DNA from 3 places in the Streptomyces sp. NPDC006602 genome. Region 3 is predicted to be linked to each of the others. Evidence: riboswitches for the same ligand, from Rfam matches in the RefSeq annotation. Region 3 holds a riboswitch; each other region holds the start of a gene.
The links. A riboswitch is a leader RNA that binds a small molecule or an ion and turns the genes downstream of it on or off. The one in region 3 is predicted to bind S-adenosylmethionine.
Positions count from the first base shown of each region.

Region 1: it holds a riboswitch for S-adenosylmethionine, as region 3 does, so the genes downstream of both, thrC (threonine synthase) here and ACFYO2_RS02200 (aminotransferase class V-fold PLP-dependent enzyme) in region 3, are expected to answer to the same signal.
Region 2: it holds a riboswitch for S-adenosylmethionine, as region 3 does, so the genes downstream of both, ACFYO2_RS03080 (amino acid ABC transporter permease) here and ACFYO2_RS02200 (aminotransferase class V-fold PLP-dependent enzyme) in region 3, are expected to answer to the same signal.

Region 1 is NZ_JBIAHG010000029.1:71,202-73,460, reverse strand. Features, by position in the region: gene thrC (threonine synthase) at 1-1,149, opposite strand, end outside; SAM riboswitch class I at 1,168-1,326, opposite strand; gene ACFYO2_RS39765 (glucosyl-3-phosphoglycerate synthase) at 1,514-2,259, shown strand, end outside.
Region 2 is NZ_JBIAHG010000001.1:669,015-671,273, reverse strand. Features, by position in the region: gene ACFYO2_RS03085 (glutathione S-transferase C-terminal domain-containing protein) at 1-780, shown strand, start outside; SAM riboswitch class IV at 846-954, shown strand; gene ACFYO2_RS03080 (amino acid ABC transporter permease) at 1,281-2,259, shown strand, end outside; gene ACFYO2_RS03075 (amino acid ABC transporter ATP-binding protein) at 2,258-2,259, shown strand, end outside.
Region 3 is NZ_JBIAHG010000001.1:480,186-482,444, reverse strand. Features, by position in the region: gene trpD (anthranilate phosphoribosyltransferase) at 18-1,082, shown strand; SAM riboswitch class IV at 1,158-1,274, shown strand; gene ACFYO2_RS02200 (aminotransferase class V-fold PLP-dependent enzyme) at 1,436-2,259, shown strand, end outside.

The sequences.
Region 1 (2,259 bases), on a different contig from region 3:
GACTCCGACGGTCACGCCACCCGCGGTCTCCGCGAAGATGCCCTCCGTGCGCGCGAGGAGCTTGATCGCGTCCACGATCTGCTCGTCGTTGACGTCCTCCACCGCACCACCCGTACGCCGCGCGATGTCGAGGACGTAAGGACCGTCCGCCGGGTTGCCGATGGCCAGCGACTTGGCGATGGTGTTCGGCTTCTGCGGGCGGACGACGTCGTGCCCGGCCTTGTAGGCGACGGACACCGGCGAGCAGCCCTCGGCCTGGGCGCCGAAGATCTTGTACGGCTTGTCCTCGACGAGCCCGAGATCGATCAGCTCCTTCAGACCCTTGTCGATCTTCGTGAGCTGTGAGCCGGAGGCGATCGGCACCACCAGCTGGTCCGGGAGCTGCCAGCCGAGCTGCTCGCAGATCTCGTACGCCAGGGTCTTGGAGCCCTCGGCGTAGTACGGCCGCAGGTTGACGTTGACGAAGCCCCAGCCCTCGCCGGCCGGGTCGCCGATCAGCTCGGAGCAGAAGCGGTTCACGTCGTCGTAGTTGCCCTCGATGCCGACGAGCTCGCCGCCGTAGATGGCGGCCATGACGACCTTGCCCTGCTCCAGGTCGTGCGGGATGAACACGCAGGAGCGAAAGCCCGCGCGGGCGGCGGCGGCGCCGACGGCACCGGCCAGGTTGCCCGTGGAGGAGCAGGAGAGGGTGGTGAAGTCGAACGCGCGGGCGGCCTCGATGGCCTGGGCGACGACGCGGTCCTTGAAGGAGTGCGTCGGGTTGCCGGAGTCGTCCTTGACGAAGAGCTTGCCGGCCTCGACACCCAGCTCGCGGGCGAGGTTGTCGGCCTTGACGAGCTTGGTCCAGCCGGGGTTGATGTTGGGCTTGTCCGCCACGTCGGCCGGGACGGGCAGCAGCGGCGCGTAGCGCCAGATGTTCGCGGGGCCCGCCTCGATCTGCTTGCGGAGCTCCTCCGTGTCGTAGCCGGAGAAGTCGTACGCGATCTCGAGCGGGCCGAAACACTCCTCGCACGCGAAGACCGGGCCGAGGGGCACGCGGTGGCCGCACTCGCGGCAGCTCAGCGCGGCGGCGGGGCCGAGATCGACGGGGGAATCCGCGGGGACGTTCGCGGTGTTGTCCGTGGTGCTTGCAACAGTCTGCGCAGCCATGTGAGGCGAGGCCCTTTCTCCTCATCTTCCTCACGACGCATCTCGCCGTGAGACGGATTTGGCACCTTCCCGAGCCGGGGAGCCTCGCGAAGACGATCGTCAGTGATCGCTACGAGACCGGCTGGAGGGTTGCCGGGGCTTCATCGGGCCGTATCCCTCTGCCCCTCTGGATGAGCGGTATGAAGTTGTTGATCGTTGAAACGGAACGCCGACCCCGACATGCGATGGTCATCAGCGTTGTTCAAGACTGTAACCGAAGGCCAGGACAGTTGAGATAGCCGTCCGAACCGCGAGATGGATCACATGTTCCACAAGAGAGCATGGATCAGACGCTCGCCGAGAGAACGCAGAGGAGCCGCGCACCGTGCTGAATGAGGTCGAGCGTTGGCTGAGCACTCGCTCCTGGTCGAAGACCGATCGCCCGCTCCACAAGATCCTGGCTGCGAAACGCGCCACGCGACAGTCGGTCAGTGTCGTGCTGCCCGCGCTCAACGAGGAGGAGACGGTCGGTGACATCGTCGCCGTGATCCGTCATGACCTCATGCAACAGGTCCCGCTCGTCGACGAGATCGTCGTCGTCGACTCGGGATCGACCGACCGTACGTCCGAAGTGGCAGCCGCCGCTGGGGCCCGGGTCGTCCACCGCGACGACATCCTCCCCCGCATCCCGATCGCCCCCGGCAAGGGCGAGGTGCTCTGGCGCTCGCTCCTGGCCACCAGCGGCGACATCGTCTGCTTCATCGACGCCGACCTGAAGGAGTTCTCCTCCGACTTCGTCTCCGGCATCGTGGGCCCGCTGCTCACCGAGCCCGGGGTCCAGCTCGTCAAGGGGATGTACGACCGTCCCCTGGGCGGCGCGGCCGGTCAGGGCGGCCGGGTCACCGAACTGATGGCCCGCCCGCTGCTCAACATGCACTGGCCACAGCTGGCCGGTTTCGTACAGCCGCTCGGCGGCGAGTACGCGGCCCGCCGCTCACTGCTCGAACAGCTGCCGTTCCCGGTCGGGTACGGCGTCGAGCTGGGCATGCTGGTCGACGCCCTGCACCTGGTGGGCCTGGACGCGCTCGCCCAGGTCGACGTCGGGGTGCGCAAGCACCGCCACCAGGACGG
Region 2 (2,259 bases), 190 kb from region 3:
GGCCACTACGCCGTTCCGGGCCGCTACCGCCTCCATCTGTCGACCGCCTGTCCCGACGGCCTGCGCATCGCCATCACGCACGGCCTGCTGGGCCTGGACACCGTCTGTCCGGCCACCTTCCTGCCGGCCGTCCCCGACTGCCCCGAGGGCGGCCACTCGGCCCTGCGGCCGCTGTTCGAGGCCAGCGCCCACCGGTACACCGGTCCGGCCGTCGCGCCGGTGCTCAGCGACGACTGGTCCGGGCGGATCGTCAGCACCCATGCCCCGGACATCATGCGCGACCTCGACCGCCGGTTTGGCGGGGGCCGTCTCTCGCTCTACCCGTGCGGCGCGGAGTCGGAGATCGAGGCGGTCGAGCGGATGTGCGCGCAGGGCATCGAACAGGCCGCGCAGCGCGCCGGATCGGCCGGTGGCGAGCCGGTGGAACGTGACATGGCACTGACCACGCTGCTGGAAACGCTCGGCGCCCTGGAACGCCGGCTCGAAGGACGCACGTACCTGATCCGCGACGAAATCACCGCCGCCGACGTCGAGTTGTGGGTCGCCCTGGTCCAACTCGACACCGTGCACCGCAACCACCTCGACGCCTCCGCCGTCCAGCGCATCGCCGACCACCCGACCCTGTGGGCCTACGCCCGCCGCCTGGCCGCCCACCCGGCCTTCGGCGGCCAGCTCGACCTCGGCGGCATCGCACGCCGTCACCACGCCCGCTGCCAGGGCCTGGAGGCCGCCGGAGCAGCCGTCCAGATCCTGGACTGGACGGCACACTCAGCCCATTAGCTGTTCCACCTGGTGGACCGGCGTTGACATTCGTTCGGGCAATTGTCTTAACTACGGCCCAGAACGGTCATGAGCGTCAGCGACAAGCCCTGGCTAGCTGACCGGCAACCCTCGCACCGCGGTGGGGTGCCCCAGGTGACGACCGGACCGAAAACACTTCGGTAAGCGCGAGGCCCACAGGGCCGGAACAGTGACGGTGACGCCATGTACGCAGCTCCCAGGACGGCGATGCGCCGCCCGCAGGGCTGCGTACGGCCGTACCCGAACCCTCTCGTCGCCGATCGTGCCGTCGATCTGCTCCGCGTGAACAGCGCACTGTGTACCGCACCGGGCTGTGCCCGCTGTCGGGGCTGACCTCTCCCCGCAGCCCCCGCATCCCCTGACGAACACCGCCCGTGTCGGTGTGCCGTTGTCCTCCCCCGCCCCCGGTACCTCGCCGTCGTGTGCGCCCCCGCATGCCGCCGCGCTTCCGCAGTGTTCCCACCCAGCCGGAGCCCACCATGAGTGAACCCCCTGGCGCCACCGTCACCCTCCCCGAGACGGCCACCGCCGACGAACCGTCGAAACCCCTCACCGCCCAGCGAGTTCTGCCGCTGAGGCGCCCCGGACGCTGGATCGCCACCGCGGTCGTGCTGGTCCTGGTCGCCCAGTTCGTGCACGGGCTGGTGACCAACCCCTTCTACCAGTGGGACCGCTGGGGCTACTGGTTCGCGCGCCCCACCATCCTCGACGGCCTGCTGATCACCCTCGAAGTCACCGCCTACAGCGCGGTGCTGGGCCTCCTCGGCGGCATCGTGCTCGCCCTGGCCCGGCTGTCGAAGAGCCCCGTGCTGCGCGCGGTCAGCTGGACGTACGTCTGGGCCCTGCGCTCCATCCCGCTCATCGTGGTGCTGATCCTCCTCTACAACTTCAGTGCCCTGTACAAGACGTTGAGCGTCGGCATTCCCTTCGGCCCGGCCTTCTTCTCCTTCGACGAGTCGAAACTCGCGACCGACATGGTCGTCGCCGTCATCGGCCTCAGCCTCAACGAGGCCGCCTACGCGGCCGAGGTCGTCCGCGGCGGCATCCTCTCCGTCGACCAGGGCCAGCAGGAGGCCGCAGCAGCCCTCGGCCTGCCGAAGAGCTACCAGTTCCGGAAGATCGTTTTTCCGCAGGCGCTGCGCTCGATCATCCCGAACTACGTCAACCAGCTCATCGGTCTGATCAAGGGCACCTCGCTGGTCTTCTACGTCTCCCTGCTCGACCTGTTCGGCTCCGCGCAGACCATGGGCTCCACCTACCCCGGCGACATCGTGCCGCTGCTGCTGGTCGTCACCGTCTGGTACCTGATCCTCACCAGCGTCGTCTCCGTCGTCCAGTTCTACGTCGAGCGGCACTACGCCCGCGGTGCCACCCGCAGCCTGCCGCCGACGCCGCTGCAGAAGCTCCGCACCGGTCTCACCGACCTGCGGGCCCGCATCCGCCAGGAGGCCGCCGTAT
Region 3 (2,259 bases):
ACACCCAGGAGCGGCTGATGAGCGCTGTGACCCCCGCTGGAGGCGACACCGCGGCGGACCGTTCCTGGCCCGAGGTACTGAGCGCACTGCTCGGCGGGCGGGACCTGAGTGCCGGCGACACGGCGTGGGCGATGGACCGCTTCATGAGCGGCGAGGCCACGGACGCCCAGATCGCGGGCTTCATGGTGGCGCTGCGGGCCAAGGGAGAAACGGTCGAGGAGATCAACGGTCTCGTCGAGGCGATGTACGCGCACGCGCTGCCGCTGGACATCCCGGGGCCGGCCGTCGACATCGTCGGAACGGGTGGCGACCGGGCCAAGACGGTCAACATCTCGACGATGTCCGCCATCGTGATCGCGGGCGCCGGGGCGAAGGTCGTCAAGCACGGCAACCGGGCGTCGTCCTCGGCGAGCGGGTCGTCGGACGTGCTGGAGAAGCTCGGCATCAACCTGGAGCTGTCGCCCGAGGGGGTCGCTCGGGTGGTTCAGGAGGCCGGGATCACCTTCTGCTTCGCGGCCAAGTTCCACCCCTCGATGCGCTTCGTCGGCGCGGTCCGGCGGGATCTGGGGATTCCGACCTCCTTCAACCTCCTCGGTCCGCTGACCAACCCGGCCCGGGTCACCGCCTCGGCGGTCGGCTGCTTCGACACCCGGATGGCGGGGCTCATCGCCGGCGTACTGGCCGAGCGCGGCTCCTCGGCGCTGGTGTTCCGCGGCGACGACGGCCTCGACGAGCTGACGACCACGGCCACCTCCCGGGTGTGGGTCGTGCGCGACGGCAAGGTCGCCGAGGAGGCCTTCGATCCGCGGGACGTCGGCCTCGAACTGGTGCCGGTCGAGGCGCTGCGGGGCGCCGACGCGTCGTACAACGCCGAGGTCGCCCGGCGGCTGCTGGACGGTGAGCCGGGCCCGGTGCGGGATGCCGTACTGCTGAACTCGGCGGCGGCGCTGGTGGCGCTGGAGCCGACCGGAGCGCCGCTGGCCGAGCAGATCGGCGCCGGGATGGCCAGGGCGGCTCACTCGATCGACTCCGGGGCGGCCAAGCGGACGCTGGAGCGGTGGGTGGCGGCCAGCAACGCGTAGCACCGCACGTGGTGTTGTCCCGCGATCCGGACACGGGTTGCGGGACCACGATCACTTCGCATACGTTTCTGTACAGGTCATGAGTGACAGTCATGAGGCCCCGGCCGACTGTCCGGCAACCCTCCGTCCGTGGCGGGGTGCCCCGGGTGAAGACCAGGTCGTGGGCAGCAAGGCCTACGGCAAGCGCGGATCCCTCGCACACCAGGGGTCCTGGTCGTCGAGGAGTCTCTCGTGAGCAAGCGAATGCGATAGGGCGCAGAGCCCCGCTTCCGCCTACCCCTTTCACTTTCCTCCGTGCTGGAGCCGTACGCGCTCGCACGGTTATTCCGCCTTGTCTGTCACGGGAGTTCGCCATGTCTGTCTCCACCGTTGCCGCCGCCCAGTCGCTTTGTGCGCCGCTGCCCGTTCTGGGCCGGGATGTCACCGTCCCGCTCGTCACCGGCGGCGAGGTCACCTACGCCGCGCTCGACTACGCGGCCAGCGCGCCGGCGCTGCAGCGGGTCTGGGACGACGTGGCGGCGTACGCGCCCTACTACGGCAGCGTGCACCGAGGCGCCGGCTACCTCTCCCAGCTGTCCACCGACCTCTTCGAGAACGCCCGCACGACGGTCGCCGAGTTCCTCGACTGCCGCGCCGACGACCAGGTGGTCTTCACCCGGTCCACCACCGACTCGCTCAACCTCCTGGCCGCCGCGCTCCCGGCAGACTGCCAGGTCTTCGTCTTCGAGACCGAGCACCACGCCTCGCTGCTGCCCTGGCAGGACGCCCGCGTCAGCTACCTCGACGCCCCGCGCACCCCGCGGCAGGCGGTGGCGACCCTGGAGCGCGCCCTCGCGGACCGTGACCCGTACAGCCCGGCCCTGGTCTGCGTGACCGGCGCCTCGAACGTCACCGGTGAGCTGTGGCCGGTACGGGAGCTGGCCGCCGCCGCGCACGCGCACGGCGCCCGGATCGTCCTGGACGCCGCCCAACTGGCCCCGCACCACCCCCTTTCGGTCCGGGACCTCGACGTCGACTGGGTCGCGTTCTCCGGGCACAAGCTGTACGCCCCCTTCGGCTCCGGCGTCCTGGCCGGCCGTGCCGACTGGCTGCGCGCGGCCGAGCCGTACCTCGCGGGCGGCGGCGCCAGCCGCAAGGTCACGCGGCGCGCGGACGGGGGAGTGGACGTGGAGTGGCA